One region of the Sporosarcina sp. Y1009 genome, then DNA from elsewhere that is predicted to be linked to it. Evidence: riboswitches for the same ligand, from Rfam matches in the RefSeq annotation. Region 1 holds a riboswitch; the other holds the start of a gene.
The links. Region 1 has a riboswitch for cobalamin ahead of AC25Y1_RS12550 (ABC transporter substrate-binding protein). Riboswitches for the same ligand answer to the same signal wherever they lie in the genome.

Region 1 (11,377 bases):
TGGAGTGGAATTTGCTGCCCATTGCTCAAGTAAGGTGACACGTGCTGCAAATTTTGCGGTAATATTGTCTGGAACTGAGACCAGATCCCCTGGTTTTTCACCGATGCCTCCTGAGTTATCAGTTGTGATGATAAAGCCGTGGCCGACATCTATTGCATTTCTCATTGAAATTCACCTAGTCCTTTACCTTTAATATTTCTTAAAGCTGGGAATATGAGTGACGCAATCAGTGCATTTATAACTGTTGCGATAAAAATGGCCGGTACTGCACCAATAAAGAATGCCGGTGAAATTAGAAAATAAAACGGTAGTGGTGCAAGTAAGCCGTTTGCGCCAATGAATACAATCCATTTCAACACGTTCTTTTTCGCTTTGTGAAGGCGTGCGAAAATCAAGACGATGACGAACATTTCAATCGCAATGAGCAGATGAAAGGGACCTAGTGGAAATCCCGAATACATAGCCGATGCGATATGGCCCAAAAGGGCAGCGGTTCCTGAGAAAATGGGCGGTAAAAATGCGGCAGCTAGGAGTGCCGGTGCAGAATCTAGTGCGGTTGAACCGATGCCTAGTGGGATTTTCACTAACCCGCCTACTGCACATAAGGCAGCAAACATGGCGGTTAGTGTTAAATGTTTTAGCTTCATTTTTTATCGTTTTTCTTATCGGTAGTTCCTGTTCGAAACACTTTCGCACTCCGCACATATTCATTATCTGGAATATTGATGCGTGAGTTTGCGATGCGGGCTGCGACGAAAAAGTAATCGGAAAGGCGATTTAAATAGCGTCCGACAACTGGTGATACATCTTCTTCCGCTTTCATCAATGTCACCGTTTGACGTTCAGCGCGTCTTGTAACCGTGCGCGCAATGTGTAGCGAGGCAGCTGCAGGTGATCCGCCTGGTAAAATGAACTTTTCAAGCGGCGGCACTTCATCCATTAATACATCAATACGCTTCTCCAACACTTCGATTGGTTCTTCAGTTAATTTATAATGGCGTTCTTTCATGACATTGGAAAGATCCCCGCCCCCGTCGAACAACTCATTTTGAATCGCTTCAAGGTCTTCGAGTAAATCTGCAAATTTTGTAGGATCGAGTTCCGTCATTGCTTTACCGACGAACGAATTTAATTCGTCCATTGTGCCATATGCTTCAACCCGTAGATCGTCTTTGTCGACACGTCCCCCGATTAAACTTGTCTTCCCTTTGTCCCCAGTTTTTGTGTAAATTTTCATCTTACTCTCCCCTTTTCTTTATGTTTTGTGGAATGCCATACCAAACTCTTGTTACTTCACTAGCTTCTGCGAATAATCGTTGATACAATCTACCGCATGTATCACGCAACATTCTAAGATTAGCTTCCATCGGTACAATTCCTCGACTAATATCGGTCGAAATGACAATCGCACGTCGATTTTCTACTGCTTTTATAATAAAATCAATTGCCTTTTCTTCACTTAATTCACATTGAGCCAACCAGTTTTCCAGGCCGGCTAGGACAACCGCATCATTTCCAGGATCCGGAATTTCCCCTTCATACCAACCTATGTCTTCTTCATTCATCTCAGTTAGTAACTTTCGAACAAACTGACGTTTTCCGTTATGGGCACCACCGATAATGATGTGCATGTCTTCCCCTCCATAAAGTCTTCTCGATTATTCCACTTTAAGTTCCAAACCGATCCATGTGGAATATGCCAAGACCAAAAATCCTGCTTTCCAGGTGAAAATTGCGTCAACATCATCCGAATAGGTCCACCATGCGTGACAATAAAATACTCCGAATTCCCTACAGGTAATTCCAATAATGCCATCAGCACGCGATTTTTCACTTCTAGTAAACTTTCTCCATTTGGAGTTGTGTTTTCATAAGGATCGTCAATCCAAGACCGATATGCTTTATTATCTTTCAACGCTTCATATGTCTTTCCCTCCCACAAACCAAAATGACTTTCACGAAAACGATAATTAGATTCATATATTGCCTTTGGAAAATACAGTGCCGCGCTCTCTTGACAACGGATTAAGTCGCTTCCATATACGATTTCTGGTTTCCACGTCAGCATCACTGAACTCGGGTCGCCGATGGGTATAATCGACTCATCTGTCCATCCAATATACTGACGTTTTTGATTGCCAATTGTGGGAAGATGTCGGATCAAATAAATAGTAATACTGCAAACCATAAAACGACCTCCATCCCTTCAATAAATGCGCCTGATAAATCTCCCGTTACACCCCCGAATTGCTTCAAAGTCCAATGTTGGAAACACAATATACCGATTGCGAGTAAGATCAACAAAAGAACAGGCACAATAACGCTTTCAACAAGAAGCCAGACAATAATTAACATAGTAAGACCACTAAGCATTGAAATAACGACTACGATTTTCGAATGAATTTTCCCCTTAAAGAAATAGGCAAGTCCAACGGTTTTCGCAGATGGTGTGATAGAAAAATAAATATTCATACCAATACGCGCTAGAAAAGGGATTGCAGCAAACCATATAATATGCGTTAAATCTCGCGCCAAAATTTCATGAAGCAATGCGATTTTTACTAGGATAAGAAATAGTAATGCCATTGTACCGAACGCGCCAATCCGTGGATCTTCCATAATTTCAAGGCGTTTCTTGCGGTCACGATAAGAAAAGAATGCGTCCGCAGTGTCTGTCCAACCGTCAAGATGCAAACCGCCTGTTAGGAGTATTCCTGTCAACACGATTAAGACAGCCGCGAGGAATGTGCCAATCGTAAATCCGGTCAGTAGTAGTTCCAAGACCCCGAACATAATAAGTCCAATTACCGCACCGACGAACGGAAGCGCTATATACATCGCCGTAACTTCTTTTCGACCGAGCGGCAGCTCTTTTCGGATTGGAAGTACTGTGAAAAATTGAAGCGCGAGTAAAATCCCGTTCATATTAAACCTCCGAGCGTTAAGATTTCCAATACGTTGCCATACCAAATTCCATTTCGATGGCAGTGTTTGCTTGCTTCACGATATTTTGATGAATTTGGCCTAACCATTTGCGGTAGGTTTCTGTTTCCCCATGACTTGGATGTAAATCATCGAGTACTTCATTTGAAACGATGACAAGCTTTGATGCTTTCGATAAAATTGAGTCGATTGTTTTGTATAGTTCGGTTTCTTTCTGCTCCATGCAGCCTTCTACTTCGATACAAGACGTCCCGGTTTCCCAACCGACATATAATTCATTGGCCAGCCAAGTCGTTAAACAATCCCAAAGAATGAAATCATTTTTTTGAATGAATGGAATGACCTCTTCCAACTTTACTGGTTTTTCAATCGTCAGCCAGTCGTTTTCAGCACGGTCATGTCGATGGATTTCAATCCGTTGTTCCATTTCAGGGTCAGTCCTGGTACCGGATGCAATATAGACGAGTCGTCCACCACAATCTCCGGCATTTTTAACGAGCTGTCTTTCAGCAAAAGCACTTTTCCCGCTTCGAACACCACCTGTGATGAACGTTAGTTTTCCTCGAACCATCTAGCCAACTCCTCTTTTAAGACAGCCATTTCTTCCGAATTTTTCATACCAATCCGCAACCATTCACCGTCCATGCCGTAAAAGTTCTCAGAATGTCGAAGGACAATTCCGCGTTTCAATAAGTCTGTATGAAGTTGACGTGAGGTTTGGTCTCCACCTGGTTTGAATGAAAGAAAGTTCACGTCAGAATTAGTTACAGCACAACCGTTCATTTCAAGAAAAGCTTTCAAACTTCTTCGTTGTTCATCGCTCTGTTGAATCGACTTTTCTCGGTACTCAGCTTCTTCCAAACATAACGCGCCAACTTGAGCAGCAATGCCGTTCACATTCCAATGCGGGGCATGTGCTTTAATTTCTGAAATAATGGTTGGATTTCCGACGACATAACCGAGGCGGATTCCAGGAATGGCATACATTTTCGTCATCGAACGCACAATAATTACATGTGGAAATTTCGTTAGCTCTGAGATGAATGACAGTGACTCATCTATGAAATCGATAAATGCTTCGTCTAGGACTATTTGGCAGTTCACTTTCACACCATGACGAACCAGTTTAATCAGTTCTTTACGTTCAGGTAAAATGCCCGTTGGATTATTTGGCGTACACAAATAAAGTACATCGGCGTATTCCATTGCTTTCTGAATGTCATTCATCGGTAATTTGAATCCACTTTCTTCTGTGGATAAAACACGTACGATTTCAACGTTTTTTGCGCTCAAAGTCGTTTCATATTCCGAAAATGTCGGATGCACAATCACTGCTTTTTTCCCTCTGTACCTTTCAGCAATCAGCGCTAACAGTTCTGCTGCCCCGTTCCCAATAAATAAAGATGCTTTGTCAATCTGATGAAATTTCGCTGATGCGGTTAAAAACGGCTCCCCTTCAGGATCTGGATACTGATTTATCTTATTGAACAAATCGGGCCATACTTTTTGAATGCTAATCGGTGGGCCAGCTGGATTAACATTTTCGCTAAAATCTAAGATACGGCTCGGCGGAATTACGCCAAGTTTCTTGTAAAGTTTAAATGGGTTTGCGCCATGTTCAGGTAATTGCATAGATAAACACTCCTAGGACAGTTCCTATAAACCAAAAAAAGAACGAAATGACATGCATTTCAAAAATAGCGGCTTTGATATGAGATGCATCTAGCGGAACTAGACCGGGGCCAAGTTTTGGTCGCTCTGATGTTCTCCCATGATAAGTTGCTTTTCCTCCTAGCGTAATACCAAGTTGCCAGGCGGTTGCAGCTTCCAAATAACCGCTATTTGGACTTGGATGTCTACGGGCATCTTTTAACCATCCCGAAAATCGTTTAATAAATGGGAGACGACTTCTATTTGGTGCATAAAGAATCATTAATAATCCAGACATTCGTGCTGGGATAAAGTTCAGTAAATCGTCAGCGCGTGCTGAAAACTTTCCGAATTTCTCATATCGCTCATCTTTATAGCCAATCATTGAATCCAATGTATTGACCGCTTTGTACAACCACAATCCCGGTGCACCGAGTAAAAACGCCCAAAATAGTGGCGAAGTGATGCCGTCCGCAATATTTTCCGAAACTGTTTCCACCGTTGCTCGTGAAATTTCACTTTCATTTAGTTTTTCAGTATCGCGGCCAACTATCCACGACAATTTTGTGCGGGCTTCCGGCAGATTCCCTGTGAGGAGAGGTCTATGTACGTCTAGCGCCGCGTCTCGCAAACTTTTTTGGGCAAGACCGACTGCAATTAGAATGCTTTCAATTACAATACCAAGAAATAGATGGACAGAATACGCGAACTCTACAATGATAAAAATGATGCTCACAACAATTATAATCGTGAGAAAAAGAACTAGTGCGCCTTTTAGTATGCGGTATCGTCCTTTATTGAAATGCTCGGTCATTTTAGAAATAAATATGCCAATCCAACGAACAGGATGCGGCCAATTAGGTGGATCGCCAATCATTCGATCAAGTAAAAAACCGATCGAAATCGCTATGAAATGCGCTGGGATCAAGTCGCTCCCCCTTTTGCTTTCTTATACGTTTGAATCGCTCTAACTGTGCAATCAAAGACTCCCCCGGCGATTAGTTTGCCAAGTGCCGTGATTGGACCTGCGTATGGAAGCATTTCTCCTTGTTGGGTAGCTGCGACAAGAATACTATCAGTAGATGTGCCCGTTGCGATTGTTTGGGTCAACGGATCTTGTACGTTTTCTACTTGAAGTGCTTTTGACTTTGCTTCTGTTGCTGTAATCATCGCTTGAATAAAAGCTTCATCTGGTAAGTGTCCGTTAATAATGACCCAAGTATTAATCGTTCCTACTTTTGGTGGTTCATCACGTGTAATTGCTTGTGATACATCAACTGCATTTCCAACTCCAGCAGTCACTGCAATGATAACTTTTCCGAAGTCGCCTTCATATTCATCAATTTCGACATCCTCTGTCGTAACTGCCGTCATCATTGCGACGGTTTCAGTTAATGAAAATTCTTTTGTTTCTAGATAAGTCGCCATTTCTTTTTTCACATCTTCACTGCTATACGTGCTGTCAACATGGCGGTTCACAAATGTCCGATACCAACCCATTCCAGCATTATGGACTGCAGATGATAACGTTTTGAGTGGTTGATGGGCACGGAAAACGACGAATTCTTTTGAGCGGAGAAAATTAGATTTTGTAATCTCCATGGCAACTGTTTCACCATTTACATCCGGCAACAATGTAATTTGTGGCTTTGGTAATTCCGGGTGTGGTTGTGTTTTTATGCGCGCCTGATAAACAGTTTCGATTGCCTCTTCTTTAACAACTTCTTGTGGCAAACCGATCTTTGAAATCTCGCCTTGATCCATAAGCAGCAGCCGGTCGCAATATAAAGAGGCTAAGTTTATGTCGTGGAATACGGAGATAATGGTGAGTCCTTTTTCGACCGCTTCTTTACGGATTGTATCCAAAAGTTGTTGTTGATGGGCGATGTCCAAGTGATTGGTTGGTTCATCCAATAATAAAATTGGAGCGACCTGGGCAAGTGCTTGTGCGACGAAAACGCGCTGTTGCTCGCCGCCCGACAATAATTCAATAGACTGGTTCTCATAACGTGTAATCGCCGTGCTTTTCATCGCTTCTGTGACTGCCTTCTCATCTTCTGTAGACCAAGAAGAGAAAATCCCCGTTTGATGCGGATACCTACCCAACTCTACGGTTTCTCTTACAGTATGAGAAAAAGCGTGGGCATGTAATTGTGGTAAAACTGCTACTTTTCGCGCGAATTCCTTTTGTGTATAGTCGGAAGCTTTCTTGCCATCAATGGTGACGGATCCACTTTCAGCGGTTAAAATGCCGGATATAATTTTTAGCAAGGTTGATTTTCCGCTTCCGTTCGGCCCTAAGATACCTAGAACTTCACCTTTTTTCACATTGAAGGAGACAGACTTAACGATTAACTTATCGCCGTAACCGCCCGATAGGTTTTCAACTTGTAACATTTTACATCGCTCCCCTTCTTCTTTGACGGTAAAAGATGAATGCAAAGACAGGCGCCCCGATAAACGCTGTAATCACGCCAACTGGCAATTCTGTTGGTGAAATAATTGTTCTGGCAACTAGATCACAAATAATCAATAAAGAAGCTCCATTCATAAAAGATAGTGTTAGTAAATGACGATGATCTGATCCCCACATCAACCGTGTCATATGTGGAACGACGAGACCGATAAAACCAATCGTTCCCGATACGGCAACAGCTGAACCGGTGAGAATCGATCCGCCGATTAAAATCATAAATTTCCGTCGTTTCACATTGACGCCGAGGTGATGCGCACGTTCTTCACCGAATAGCATTGCATTTAATTCCCTACGATTGAACCAAAGCATGGCCGAACCGATTACCACGAAAGGCAAAATCATTGTAATATAATTCCATCCCCTCATCGAAACGCTACCAAGAAGCCAACCGATAATTTGTCGCAGCTCTTCTCCTGTGAGTGCAATCATAAGGGATAAAACTGAACCTAAAAATGAACCAAAAATAATTCCTGTTAATATGATCGTTTCCATTTTCATGGCCCTGTCAACGAGTTTCGCAAAGCCCAAAACGAGAACCATCGTTAACCCCGCGCCAATCATGCTGAAAACAGGTAGCGTGTATGTGCCTAAAACCGGTAGTGATAATCCGAAAAAAAGCGTCATCACAGCACCAACCGAGGCGCCGGACGACACTCCGAGTGTGTAGGGATCTGCAAGCGGATTTTTGAGGAGTCCCTGGAAAGCTGCACCAGCAATTGCCAAAGATGCCCCGACAAGACCAGCTAAAAGGACCCGCGGCATACGAATTTTCCATAGGATGTTTGTTGCGATTTCATCCACTTCTCTATTCCAAAATGTCCTTAGTGGAATATCCACCGTACCGATTGATACACCGAGCCATATCGCCACAACGAGTGTGGCGATCGAAACGATGTAGGCAACGCTTGATTTATTCACCAAAAGCCTCTGGATAAATTGCCTTTGCAATTGCTTCAAGACCTTCCGCAAGACGTGGGCCTTGACGACTTGTGATATTTTCGTCGACTTGAACGACAGCTTCTTCTTTAATTGCCGTAATTGTGCCGAAACCGTCGCGCGCATAGACATCTTCAACAGCTGTGTCGATATAGTCGTACATAACGACTATCACTTCTGGATTTCGGTTAATAATTTCTTCCGGATCCATCATGAACCAACCTTCTTGGTCAGCGGCAATATTTTCTGCGCCAACTAAGTCAAGCAATTCTTGTGTAAATGTCTTTGCGCCTGGTGTGTAAATTTCTGGAGCCGGTGATGTTTCGACAAATACAGTCTTTTTCGCATTAACGGCTTTAACTTTTTCGACGACTTCATCGACTTTTGATTTCATATCGTCAATAATTCCAGCTGCTTCTTTTGTTTTGCCTGTTGCTTTACCAATTGTTTCGATCGTTTCATACGTTTCTTCAAAGTTCAGCGCATTTTTCACAACAAATACAGTCACTCCCGCATCACGAATTTGTTGGTAGCCTTCTTCTGACATGCCATATGCTGATTCATGCCCGAAGACGATATCCGGATTCAATGCGATGATTGCTTCAACATTAAACTCAATTCCACCGATTTTTTCTTTTTCACCTGTAGCTTCGGGATAATTATCAAAATCCGATACACCTACAACTTCATCACCAAGACCTAGTTCAAATAAAATTTCCGTGTTACTTGGGATCATTGAGACGACTTTCTCCGGCGCTGCTTCAATCGTCACTTCTATACCGACTGAGTCCGTCATTGTTACTGGGAAAGTTTCTTCTACAGTTACGTCCCCTGTGTTTGTTTCGTTCTCTTTCGGTTTATCGTCTGCCGCATTTCCGCCGCATGCAGCTAGCAAAAGTACTGCCAAAATCGACGTAACCATTAACTTCCATAAGTTGTTCTTCATTCTTTTTTCCTCCATTTTTTCCAAATAAAAATCCCCCGTATCGCTACGGAGGAATAAAGTCAGTAAAAATCAATTGCCAAATGGGCAGATTTTCACCAGTCCTATTCCTCGTAGGTTTTGGTCGATTCATAAAGGCAGGTCTCCTGGCTCGTGCTCAAAGCGTTTCGCGTCTTCCCGGAGTTTTCCAGTGACGTACCTGCGAATTGCTCACACTTACAGTGGCGGGACCGCGTCGGATTTAAACCGACTTCCCTTTTAACCTCGTTTGTTATAGCGAGGCACCTTTATGTTTGGTTATGTTTTTTATCTTCATAAATTAGTATACTACAACTTCTTTTCGTGTCTAGACATCGAATTTCATTTCGCATAAATTATATACCTATCCGGTGCACTTCCAATATAGGAAAACGGATAGCATGTGGATAATGTTAAAATCTCATCGGGTGCTGTTGAACGTATGACTGTACGATCATCTGCATCGACGATTTCGGTATCGAAAATTGTGTAAATGAATGTTCCCGTTTTCATCTTCACGTGGATTTCGTCGCCGTGTTCGAGTTCTCCAAACTGGCGAAATACTGTATCTCGATGGCCTGATAAGAGGATTTGGTCGTTTTGTCCAGGTAATGCTGTGCTGCTGAAATGGCCGACACCTTTGGCTAATTCGTCTTCATGAGTTCCTTCTATGATTGGAATTTCGCGGTCTAAGCGCGGGATATACAAAACACCGATTGAATCGCCTTCTTTTAGGTCGCTATAAACGATTGGCTCAGTATTTTCGGCAGTTAATTCATCGCGTGGAATTATTTCGTCCGAGACAAATGCTTTTGCTTCTTTCAACATTTTGTCTTGTTGAAAATTAGAAACGCCAAATTGCCAAGCTGCATATATGCAAAATCCTGCACCTACGGTAATTAATAAAATCGATAGTAACTTCCGCATAGACATCCCCCTCTTGTACTGAAAAAGTTAAAACTATACTCACTTTAAAAGTATCATAATATTTCATCTTTCTCCATCACTGATTGAACTAAATTCAAAAAACACCACACCAAGAAATTGCTATGTACAATTTCTTAGGTGTGGTGATATGGATTACATTTTTTCTGGTGCTGATACGCCGATTAATTTTAATGCATTTGCGATTGTTGTGCGTGTTGCTGTGACTAAGGCTAAGCGCGCTTCGGTCATTTCATGATTTGCAGGGTCTAAGACTTTTTCTGCATTGTAAAATGAATGGAAAGTTGCTGCTAATTCTTGAATATAGGTTGCAATCCGATGCGGTGCGCGCATTCTAGCAGAATCTGCAATTACTTGCGGGAAATCCCCAATCTTTTTCAACAACTCAATTTCCTGTTTTGCCGTTAAGAGTCCTGCCCCTTCTACTGATGGCTGAAGGTCAAGTTCTTTTGATTGACGGAGGATTGATGAAATCCGTGCATGTGCGTATTGTGCGTAATATACTGGGTTTTCATTAGACTCTGAAACCGCAAGATCTAAGTCGAAGTCCATTTGTGTGTCGCCTGACCGCATAACAAAGAAATACCGAACTGCGTCTAAGCCGACATCTTCGACTAGTTCACGCAATGTCACAGCTTTTCCTGTCCGTTTACTCATCATCATACGCTCGCCGTCTTTATATAGATGCACCATTTGTGCAACAATGACTTCTAATTTATCTTCTTCATAGCCTAGTGCCTCGATTGCTGCCTTCATGCGCGGAATATACCCGTGATGGTCAGCTCCCCAAATATTAATGAGTTTGTCAAAACCACGTTGGATTTTATCTTCATGATAAGCGATATCTGGTGTGATGTATGTGAATGATCCATCTTGCTTTATTAACACACGGTCTTTGTCGTCGCCAAATGTTGTCGAGCGGAACCAGGTAGCACCGTCTTCTTCATAGATATGGCCATTGTCACGAAGTTTGCTGAGTGCACTTTCAATTTTACCGCTACCGTATAATGTAGACTCTGAAAACCAGTAATCGAATGGTACGCGGAAGTTTTCCAAGTCTATTTTCAACTTCTCCAATTCATACTTCAAGCCGTATTCACGAAAAAACTCATAGCGTTCTTTTTCCGGTAGATCTTTGTATTTATCGCCAAATTCCTCGACTAACTTTTCACTAATTGTAATAATGTCTTTCCCTTGATAGCCGTCTTCTGGAAGTTCTTTTTCCTCTCCGAGCGCTTGAAAATAACGTGCTTCGACAGACAATGCAAGATTGTCTATTTGACTACCAGCATCGTTAATATAATATTCTCTTTCAACATTGTAACCAGCAAAGTCTAATAAGTTACAGAGTGAATCGCCGACAGATGCTCCCCGTGCATGACCTAAATGGAGATCTCCTGTTGGATTTGCAGATACGAATTCTACTTGAATTTTCTCTTCGTTGCCTGAATTGCTACGACCGTACT
Region 2 (11,377 bases), on a different contig from region 1:
TTTTTGTTGGTTCTGACGGTCCGCAACCATCACAACTTCCATCTTCTATACTAATTGGCGCTGCATAGCTGTATGGACTATCCGTTTTCCCCATGCTGTAATCGCCCATTTCTTCGTATCCTGTTGACCCTTGTGAACGATAAGCGTTCATATGGCCTTCTTTGTGAGATGTCGGGATGACAAACCGATCCTCGTATTTCGCAATTGCAAGCAGTCGATACATTTGTTTCGTCTGGTGCGCAGATAAACCAACACGGTCGAGACGCGTTTCATCAAAGTCTTTCCCCGAAGAAACTGCGCGCATATAGGAACGCATCATGGCCATTCGTTGCAATGCTTGTTTCACGGTTTCTGTATCTCCTGCCGTTAACATATTAGCTAAATATTGAATTGGGATTCGCATTTCTTCAATGGCTGGGAAAATCATATCCGGATTTTTGATGGAATCTCTTCCTTCAAAATAATTCATAATTGGACTAAGTGGTGGAACATACCAAACCATTGGTAATGTGCGATATTCAGGGTGTAACGGGAACGCAAGTTTATATTCAATTGCTAGTTTATAAACGGGTGAGTTTTGTGCCGCTTCAATCCACTCTTCCGATATCCCGTCTTTTCTTGCTTGTTCAATCACTTCAGGATCAGATGGGTCAAGGAATAAATCACATTGCGCTTTGTATAAATCTTTTGGATCTGGTGTTGATGCAGCTTCTAAAACACGGTCCGCATCATATAAAAGGACACCAAGATAACGAATTCGACCCGTACATGTTTCTGAACAAACTGTTGGTAAACCTGACTCAATGCGCGGAAAACAGAATGTGCATTTCTCCGCTTTATTTGTTTTCCAGTTGAAGTATACTTTTTTGTATGGGCAGCCGGTCATGCAATAACGCCAGCCTCGACAAGCTTCTTGGTCGACAAGTACGATTCCGTCTTCTTCACGTTTGTACATCGCACCCGATGGACATGATGCAACACAACTCGGATTGAGACAGTGTTCACATAATCTTGGTAAATACATCATAAAAGCTTGTTCAAAATTGAATTTGATTTCCTCTTCAATTTTTTCGATGTTTGGATCTTTCGGACCTGTAATATGCGCACCTGCAAGCTGGTCTTCCCAGTTAGGGCCCCATTCCAAATCCATATACTCGCCCGTGACGACGGATTTTGCCCGTGCTACGGGTGTATGTTCACTATCGCCCGCCATCGTTAGTTTCTCGTAATCATATGTCCACGGTTCATAGTAGTCTTTCATTTCAGGCATATCCGGGTTGTAAAATATTTTCCCCAGTGCAATTTTCGATAGTTTTGAACCTGATTTCAGTTCGAGTTTTCCTTTTTTATTGACTTGCCAGCCGCCTTTATAAAGCTCTTGGTCTTCCCATCTCTTTGGATAACCAATTCCAGGCTTTGTTTCAACGTTGTTAAACCACATATACTCTGCACCTTCACGGTTCGTCCAAGTCGTTTTACATGTGACACTGCATGTGTGGCATCCGATACATTTGTCTAGATTCATAACCATTGCTACTTGCGCTTTAATTTTCAAGCCAGTTTACCTCCTTCATCTTGCGGACTGCGACGTAAACGTCCCGCTGATTTCCGATTGGTCCATAGTAGTTGAATCCGTAACTTAGTTGCGCATATCCGCCGACCATTTGCGTTGGTTTCATGTGAATACGTGTTGGTGCGTTATGGCTTCCGCCGCGTTCGTCTGTAATTTCTGAACCTGGAACTTGAATATGTTTATCTTGTGCATGATACATAAACATGGTTCCTTTCGGCATTCTGTGACTGACAACGGCACGTGCTGTGACGACACCATTTCGGTTGTATACTTCGAGCCATTGGTTGTCATCAATATCATGTTCGGCTGCATCCACATCTGAAATCCAGACGGTCGGTCCCCCGCGGAATAATGTGAGCATATGCTGGTTATCTTGGTAAGTTGAATGGATATTCCACTTTCCGTGCGGTGTTAAATACCGTAATACGAGCGAATCTACTCCACCTATAATTTGTTTATCACGCGGTCCGAATACCATTGGCGGTAACGTCGGTTTGTAAACAGGTAATGCTTCTCCGAAATCTAGGAATAGTTCATGATCGATATAGAAATGTTGTCGACCTGTTAACGTTCTAAACGGTACTAGACGTTCGATATTTGTCGTAAATGGTGAATAACGACGTCCGAGTTTATTGGACCCTGAAAATACAGGTGTCGGAATTACTTCTCGCGGTTGTGCAGTAATGCTGGCAAATGTGAATTTCTCTGCAGCACGGTCAGCTGAGATGTCTTTTAGCTCAACACCTGTATCTTCTTCCGCAGCGATAAATGCCTTTTGAGAAACTCTTCCATTTGTAGCTGAAGACAATGTTAACATGGCCTCGGCTGCCTGTTTTGCAGTGTGAAGCTTCGGTAGTCCATTTTTTATTGTCTCGTCGAAATAGGCCCCGTTGATACCTTTTAGTTGTTCGTATTCGTCTTGAACGGAGAAGCTTACACCGTGTGCACCCACTTTTCCTGTTGAAAGTAGTGGACCGAGTGTGACGTATTTATCGTAAATTTGTGTGTAATCTCGCTCAACGATTGTCATTGCTGGCATTGTTTTCCCTGGAATTGCTTCAACTTCGCCTTTTTTCCAGTCTTTTACTTCGCCATATGGTTGCGCGATTTCTTGAATTGAATCATGAGCAAGTGGCGTTGTTACAAGATCTTTGTAAACGCCTGGTAGATGAACTTTTGCCATGTTGGAAAAGGTTTCCGCAAGCGATCTATAAATATCCCAGTCCGAGCGTGATTCCCATAATGGATCAACAGCTGGATTAAATGGATGGACAAATGGATGCATATCCGTTGATGAAAGATCATGTTTCTCATACCAAGTTGCAGCAGGGAGAACAACGTCCGCATACATCGGTGTTGCTGTCATTCTAAAATCTAGTGCGACAAGTAAATCGAGTTTCCCTTCCACTTCGTCTCGCCAAGTCATTTCCTCTGGTTTTAATTCATCATTTACCGTAGCGAGTAGACCATCCGATGCGCCAAATAGATGTTTCATGAAGTACTCTTGTCCTTTAGCAGAACTTGAAACTAGGTTTGAACGCCAAACGAACAGAGAGCGCGGAAAGTTTTCAGGTGCGCCTGGATCTTCAACTGCAAATTCCGTTTCACCAGATTTAATTTGCGCGAGTGTATGGGCGACAATATCTTCAGTAGACGTCTTCCCTTCTTTTGCCGCTTCTTCTGCAAAGGCTAGGCTGTTCTTATTGAATTGCGGATAAGATGGTAGCCATCCCAATCTTGCCGCCAGCACATTGTAGTCTGCAGGATGTTCATAACGCGGTTTTCCTTCTGTTGGTGACATCAAAAGATCAGCGCCCATTTCCTCGTATTTCCACTGGTCAGTTGCGAAGTAGAAATAGGATGTCGCGTTTTGAAGTCGAGGCGGTGCTTGCCAATCTCGTGCAAATGCAATTGTGCTCCAGCCTTCGATTGGACGACATTTTTCTTGGCCAACATAATGAGCCCAGCCTCCGCCGTTTACACCTTGAGAAGCAGTTAATGTGACTAAGTTTAAAATAGCACGATAAATCGTATCACTATTAAACCAGTGGTTAATCCCGGCACCCATGATTATCATGGATCGACCGCCAGTATCTAGCGCATTTTGCGCGAATTCACGAGCGATTTGCGTGACGAGTTCTGGTTTAACATTTGTAATTTTCTCTTGCCATGCCGGTGTGTAAAACGATTCCGCATCGTCATAACCCGATGCTTCAAGCTCGCTACCAATTCGATTTACGCCGTATTGACTTAACATTAAATCGTGTACAGTTGTTACAAGTCGTTCTGATCCATCAGCCATTTTCACTTTTTTCGCTGGGATTGGACGTTTGAAAGTTCCATTCGCAACATTATCGAAGTAAGGAAAAACTATTTCTGTCCATTCTGCATCATGGTTGGCAATCGATAAAGCTGGTTCGACGCGCGTTCCATCTTCGTTATCAAGAATCAGATTCCATTTCTTATCTTCTTCCCATCGTTGCCCCATTGTTCCGTTCGGTACAATGATTTCATTTGATGTTTCATCGAAAATAACCGGTTTCCATTCCGCATGTTCGGAATTACTTCCCAGATCACTTGCGCGTAGAAAACGACCTGCTTTATACGTGTCTTCATATTCATCTAGTGCAATTAGGAAAGGCATATCTGTATATTGCTTTGCATAATTCAAAAACATTGGTTCTTGACGTTTTTCATAAAACTCATCTAGAATTACATGAGTCATCGCTTGGGCTACTGCGGCGTCTGAACCTGGATCTGCTGCAATCCAATCATCTGCATGGACAACACTTTCTGCATAATCCGGTGCAACCGATACGACTTTTGTTCCTTTGTAACGAACTTCGGTCAAGAAGTGAGCATCAGGTGTTCTTGTAAGTGGAACGTTTGAACCCCACATGATAATGTATCCGGAGTTATACCAGTCACTGGATTCTGGTACATCCGTCTGCTCTCCCCAAATCTGTGGTGATGCGGGCGGTAAATCTGCATACCAGTCATAGAAACTAAGCATTTCTCCACCAAGTAACGATAGAAATCTGGCACCCGATGCATAACTAACCATTGACATCGCTGGAATTGGTGTAAAACCTGCGATGCGATCAGGTCCATATTTTTGAATTGTGTAGATGAGTTGGGCAGAAATCAGCATGGTTGCATCACGCCAATTCACACGAACGTGCCCGCCTTTTCCACGAGCTTTTTTATATTCGACTGCTTTTTGTGGATCTTCGACAATGCTTGCCCATGCTTTTACAGGATCTTTTAGTTCTGATAAAGACTGATTCCACATGCGCCACAGTTTTCCTCGTATGTATGGATATTTCACACGAAGTGGACTATATTCATACCATGAAAATGATGCCCCTCGTGGACAACCGCGTGGTTCGAATTCAGGCATTTCAGGTCCACAAGAAGGATAGTCGATTTGTTGGTTTTCCCATGTGATAATTCCGTTTTTAACAAATACCTTCCAACTACAGGAGCCTGTACAGTTGACACCGTGCGTTGTTCGAACAACTTTGTCATGGGACCAACGTTGACGATACATGTTTTCCCAATCACGATTTTTTTCTTCTAAAATAGACCAATTTCCATTGAAACGTTCAATCGGCTTAAAATAATTCAATCCAAAACTTTTCTTTTTCTGTTTTTGCATCGGACCAAACAACTCCTTTTAGAATGACTTACACATTCATCTATCTTTCATTATAAAGATATGACCTAGCAGGTTCCTATTAGGGTAAGTCCTATTTCTAATAGGGAATACCCTTATTTGGTTACTAGTATGCAAGTTTTGTTTAAATAACTGAAAATTCCTTATCAACTGATAGTAGATAGCGAGTCGGGGGTATTTTGTGGTGGTGGTGGTGGGAAGTTCTTTATTCGAGAACGTTTCTTTCTTTACTTAAAGCGTTGCCTTCTGGCGGGAAAACGTTGCCTTCTCGGGATGAAACGTTGCCTTCTCTTGGGAACGTTTCCTTCTTTACATAAAGCGTTGCCTTCTGGCGGGAAAACGTTGCCTTCTCAGGATGGAGCGTTTCCTTCTTTAGTCGAAACGTCGCCTTCTCATGAGAACGTTTCTTTCTTCACTTAAAGCGTTGCCATGCCGGGACGAAGTGTTTCCTTCTCATGCAAAAAACCGCCCTCTAGAATAATAAAGGGCGGTTGTTTATAAAATTTGACGCAATTCGGTTCATGTCCAACGTTTTTGCATTACATTGCTAGAGTAAGTCCTCTTTTCGCACAGTGATGCCCTTTGCAATTAGGTCGCTTTACAGATCATCGAATCCGTTTAAATCACTAGTTTTAACATACTGCCTAGAGGATTGTTCGAAGAAATCTGTTTTTGTGTCGTCGAAACTATCGACATAAGCCTTAATCCATCTCATTGGGTTGTCGGTGAACTCAGGATAGATTTCGTCGAGTCCTAACATGCGCAGCATTTTATTGGCGCGGTATTTAATGTAGCCTTCCATTTCTTCGAGGTCAATCCCCTCGATATCAGCTAACACATATTGACTCCATGCGACTTCTTGTTCGACGGAGTGTCGGAATTGATCGTAAATCCATTCGGTAAACTCGTCGGTATTGTATTCTGGATTCTCCGCCAATGCTGCGCGGAATATGTCGCTAATTGCTTTTCCGTGTTGGAGTTCATCGCGGTTAATATACGACACCATCGTTGATGTTCCGACCATTTTCTGGTTGCGCGCTAAATTGTAGAAGAATGCAAAACCGCTATAGAAAAATAATCCTTCAAGTAAAGTCGTATACACCATCGCCTTTAATGCAGACTCAATCGTTGGTCTTTCTGCAAACTCGTTATAAACGTTGACGATGCGTTCATTTCTACGCATTAAAACCTCATCGGTTCGTCCCATTTCAAATGACGCGATTTGCTTATCTAACGTTGTTACGGATGAAAGTACATAAGCGTAGCTATGGTTATGTTCGCTTTCCTGATCAGCAATGGTGGCCATTAGTGATTTGACGGAGGGATCGGTTGTAAAATGTGAAAGTTTTAGCGCGATATCCGTTTGTGGACCATCTAGCGTTGCCAATAAACCGATTATTTTCAAGAACGCATCCTGTTCGCGTGTTGTCAGCGTGGAAAACTGCTTGACGTCTTGTGTCATATCGACTTCATTTGCCGTCCAAAATAAGGAACGGATTTGTTGTCTTAGTTTATAAAAGTGAGGATGTGCAAGGTCATTCCAATTTAGAATTCCACTTGCTTTCCCGCCGAAAATAGCGGTTGATTTATTTGGGTTTGCTGGATTTAATACTTTTACTCGTGTTAGTGTGACCATTGTTTGATTACCCCTTCCGTCCAATTTATTACATCGGTTTCCTGTGTTCCTCTTGGACTTTGTTCGATTTTTAGCGTTGCATATTTCGACTCGTAAAAGCGTGCTAACTTTACTGCAGCACTACAAAATAATGCATCTCCGCCGAACTGCGTGTCACCTGTTCCAAAAACGTAAACATTCGGTGGTTTATAGCCTACTTCAGCGACGAAATCCTTCACTTCATCTGGCGTTGCACCTTTGTCCCATGTAAATGAGCCAATAATGAGTGCATCAAATTCGGTTACGTCGGGAATCGGTCCCGTACCAATTCTGTACCGGGTTACCTCGATATCCGATTTCAAGAAGACCTCTTCAATAAGTTCCGCAACTTCCTCAGTGTTTCCACTCCAAGTTGCATAAGCGATTAAGAATGACACCATTCACACTCCGCAATATCGGTCGCACTTGAACGTGTATAATAAGTAGTTTTCATGCCAGACTTCCATGCTTGGATATGCAAGTCGAGTAGTACGGATGCACGAATTGTATTCGGGACGTAAATATTAAAGGAAATCGCCTGATCAATATGGCGTTGTCTTGCTGCATTTTGTTTAACTGACCAACGTTGATCGACAATATATGCCGATCGTCTGTAAATGTCATACGTATTATGATCTAAATCAGGTGCTACTGTTGGGAGCTTATAATCTTTTTTCTCCTCATGGAAAAATGGTTTAAAAATCGGGTCAATGGAAGCTGTCGAACCCGCGATGACTGACGTTGATGAGTTTGGAGCAACTGCCATTAAATAGCCATTTCGCATGCCATTAATCGCAACTTCGAAACGCAGTTCACGCCATTCTTTTGAGGTATATCCTTTGTTTTCAAAGTAATCCCCTGTCTGCCAGTCAGATCCTTCGAATAAAGGATACGCCCCCTTTTCTTTTGATAATTCCATTGAAGCCGAAATTGTTAAGTAAGCAATACGTTCATATAATTCATCCGCGTAATCTACGGCTTCATTTGATTCCCATTGAATATTTTTAAGTGCTAGTAAATGATGCCAGCCAAATGTCCCGAGTCCGATTCCACGGTATCTTGAATTTGTTCGCGCTGCTTGTACAACTGGGATTTTATTCAAATCAATGACATTATCAAGCATACGCACTTGAATTTTAATAAGACGGTCCAAGACATCAGCTGGAACTGCACGTCCAAGGTTGATGGAAGATAAGTTACAAACGACAAAATCACCTGGTTTTGAACGGGTAACGACAATATCATCTTCAAGTGTGACGGATTCAAATTCTGTTGCGCTCATATTTTGCGTGATTTCTGTACAAAGATTCGACGAATAAATCATGCCTTCGTGTTTATTCGCGTTGGCACGATTCACTTCATCGCGGTAAAACATGAACGGCACGCCGGTTTCCAGTTGGCTACGTAATATACGCTTCATCAAATCAATTGCCGGGACAGTTTCTCGACTTAGTTCAGGATGATTTACACATTCCGCATACTTTTCACGGAATGAACCTTCGCCGCGTTTTTCATCGTAGGAATCTTCAAGTGAATACCCCATAACTTCTCGGACTTCATGCGGATCAAATAGATGCCACTCTCCGCGTGCTTCGACTTGTTCCATATAAATATCCGGTAAACAAACGCCTGTGAAAATATCATGTGCACGCATGCGCTCGTCCCCGTTGTTTAATTTCAAATCGAGGAACGTGAAAATGTCTTTGTGGAAAACATCTAGATAAACGGCAATTGCACCTTGTCTTTGACCGAGTTGATCGACACTTACCGCAGTATTATTCAATTGTTTAATCCACGGGAGGACCCCGCTTGACGCGCCTTTGAATCCGCGAATCGAGGAACCGCGACTTCGCACTTTCCCCATATAAACACCGATGCCGCCGCCGTATTTCGACAAGTTTGCGATATCTGTATTACTGTCATAAATGCCCTGCAAAGAATCGTCGACCGTGTCGATAAAACAACTCGACAACTGACCATGTGGTTTACCTGCATTCGACAATGTCGGTGTGGCAACGGTCATATATAAATTGCTCATCGCCCAGTAAGATTCTGCCACTTTTTCAAGACGATTTTCTGTTTCGTCCTGCATAAGCGTCATCGCGATAACGAGCCAACGTTCTTGTGGAAGCTCAACTGGTTTTTTATTGAAATCAACCGCAACGTAACGATCAATAAATGTTTTCAGACCAATGTATGTAAATAACTTGTCTCGTTCAGGATCGATTACATTACCAAGATGATTTAGGTCTTCTGTCGTATACTTTTCAGTTAAAACTGGTGTATACAAGCCTTTTTCCACCAGGTTTTCTACATGACCAGCAAAATCGGAATAGACCGCTTTGCCTCGCTGAAATTCTTCGTCGGAATAGACTTCATGAAGGTAAATCCGTGCAGCAACAAACGTCCAATAGGTTTCGTCTTCTGCGACAAAACTGATTGCCTCCAGCACCATTGCCTTCGCCCATTCTGAATGTTGTCCTTCAGGATGTTTTGCATTCCAACGATCACTGACTTTAAGTAGCGGAGCTATTTTTTGCTCTCCATACTCGTTTTGCAATTCATGTAGTAATTGTTCGATCTGTGTAGTTTTAATTTTTGTTGTCATGATATTCCGTCTCCTCCCAATAATGTACATATAAAAAAGCGATAGGTCCGCCTCTTCGGCAGAGCTATCGCTCATGGATTTTTTTAAGTTGGAAACGGAATGTGGTCCCATGTATATTCTTCAAGAGTAAGAAGATAGACGGAAGGAACCCGCTCGCTTCCACCTCTCAACCCCCGAAGAAAGTGTTGCTTGACGATGAAAGGCAGGTCTCCTGGCTCACGCATCAAACTTCCGCCTAAACCTTCCCATGAATTTCTCCACAGTGGCTTTTTTCGGCGGTCGTCCGCGTTTACAGTTGCGGGGACAGCTCCGGATTCTCCGGATTCCCTTTTAAACCGATATCGGTACCATTCCATCGTTAAGTACTATATGTTGTGCTTTGTTAACTACATATACCCTAACATATGGTGTTTTAATCGTAAATAGGCAAAAAGTTTTTCGTGTGCAAGTCAATCACTTATCAACATATCCACAGGTTGTTTATCCACAATTGGTTAATTGTCAACATACTCTTTGATGCCATAGAAATAATAGTTATTAACACATAAAAAATTGTTCATATTATTTTTTATGCATTAAGTCCTTCTACATTTCATCTATCCGACTATTAAAATAGTCAATTTGACAATTATAGTTGTCATTATGACTATAAAAGCATACAATTTGAAGTAAGAGGGGGAAATGCGATGGCGATATTACTTAATCGTTTGAAAGAATTACGCGCTAGAGATGGGCTAAGTCAAACTGAGTTGGCAAAGTTAACCGAATCCTCAAGACAGACAATCAGTTTAATTGAACGAGGCGATTATTTACCGTCAATTTTAATTGCGATGAAAATCGCGAAAGTATTCCAACTGCCTGTGGACGAAGTTTTTTCAATAAGGGAGGAATAGAAATGAAGAAAAGGAAAGGTTCACTAAACCTTTTTACGGCTATTGGGATCGCGTTTATTTTCGGTTTGATTGTTATATTATTGGATGCGCTTAGCCCCATCGTGCCATTCGAAAAAGAATTGATGGCCTTTATAATGTTCGCTATATTACTTGTCATGTCCATTCGTATCGGATTGATTTGGAATCAAGCCGACGCAAAGGAAAGTCCCGGATTCAACATCGATGAACTTGATGCTAGAAAGGAAAAAATTGCTCATAAATTTGTCGGCTCTACTTCTTTATTGTTAATCGTTGGGGCTACCTGTTTTTTCATCATCGGACTAGAATGGGGTTTAAGTGATAACTTACTTGCAGGCGTAATTACTACTTCATTTTTAACAATTTTCATTTTTGCGATCTTTGCTCAAATGAGAGCTGTTGAGTTTCATAACAAATACAGTCCTGCGGCAATCGTAAACTTGAAACGAATAGACGGATACAAAGAAATTTTTGAACATCTGGATGAAGGAGAAAAGTTTGAGCAATATCGCGTTGCGTATAGTGCCTTCTATGCCATGAACTTACTATTTCCCGCTACACTTCTCACCCTATTTATTGTCTCTATTGCTTCCAGTCCACAATACGTCGCAATCTTGGCAGTCGGTATACTTTGGTTCATCATGTATATGATTTACTACCGCGAAGGTGCAAAATCACACTAAATTCCCATAATATATGTTTTAGAACTATCGAGTTTATAGAAAAGACTAATAACTATATTGACGTAAAAGCGAATGCTTGCTATAGTCAACTACAACATCTTGGATGAAGAGAGTAGCAATCATTTCTTTTTTAGCGAACTAGGGACAGTGAAAGCCTAGCAAAGGATGCTTGTGAACCGCACTTCGGAGATGCTTTTCTGCATCCATTAGGAAAAGTCGGTGTCTCGCCGTTATGAGGAAGTGGCCCCATCACGGGGAAGTTGAGTGGTACC

Region 2: it holds a riboswitch for cobalamin, as region 1 does, so the genes downstream of both, AC25Y1_RS14450 (ribonucleoside-diphosphate reductase subunit alpha) here and AC25Y1_RS12550 (ABC transporter substrate-binding protein) in region 1, are expected to answer to the same signal.

Annotation. Positions count from the first base shown of each region.
Region 1 is NZ_JBYHFO010000009.1:92,361-103,737, forward strand. Features, by position in the region: gene AC25Y1_RS12495 (hypothetical protein) at 1-165, opposite strand, end outside; gene AC25Y1_RS12500 (ECF transporter S component) at 162-647, opposite strand; gene AC25Y1_RS12505 (cob(I)yrinic acid a,c-diamide adenosyltransferase) at 644-1,237, opposite strand; gene AC25Y1_RS12510 (bifunctional adenosylcobinamide kinase/adenosylcobinamide-phosphate guanylyltransferase) at 1,239-1,631, opposite strand; gene AC25Y1_RS12515 (histidine phosphatase family protein) at 1,571-2,188, opposite strand; gene cobS (adenosylcobinamide-GDP ribazoletransferase) at 2,161-2,925, opposite strand; gene AC25Y1_RS12525 (bifunctional adenosylcobinamide kinase/adenosylcobinamide-phosphate guanylyltransferase) at 2,942-3,514, opposite strand; gene cobD (threonine-phosphate decarboxylase CobD) at 3,496-4,575, opposite strand; gene cbiB (adenosylcobinamide-phosphate synthase CbiB) at 4,562-5,518, opposite strand; gene AC25Y1_RS12540 (heme ABC transporter ATP-binding protein) at 5,518-6,990, opposite strand; gene AC25Y1_RS12545 (FecCD family ABC transporter permease) at 6,992-7,987, opposite strand; gene AC25Y1_RS12550 (ABC transporter substrate-binding protein) at 7,980-8,951, opposite strand; cobalamin riboswitch at 9,068-9,252, opposite strand; gene AC25Y1_RS12555 (class D sortase) at 9,309-9,893, opposite strand; gene argS (arginine--tRNA ligase) at 10,047-11,377, opposite strand, start outside.
Region 2 is NZ_JBYHFO010000013.1:85-11,461, reverse strand. Features, by position in the region: gene narH (nitrate reductase subunit beta) at 1-1,555, opposite strand, end outside; gene AC25Y1_RS14465 (nitrate reductase subunit alpha) at 1,545-5,231, opposite strand; gene AC25Y1_RS14460 (ribonucleotide-diphosphate reductase subunit beta) at 5,848-6,885, opposite strand; gene AC25Y1_RS14455 (flavodoxin) at 6,873-7,301, opposite strand; gene AC25Y1_RS14450 (ribonucleoside-diphosphate reductase subunit alpha) at 7,289-9,511, opposite strand; cobalamin riboswitch at 9,696-9,879, opposite strand; gene AC25Y1_RS14445 (helix-turn-helix transcriptional regulator) at 10,198-10,404, shown strand; gene AC25Y1_RS14440 (DUF3169 family protein) at 10,407-11,105, shown strand; T-box leader at 11,197-11,377, shown strand, end outside.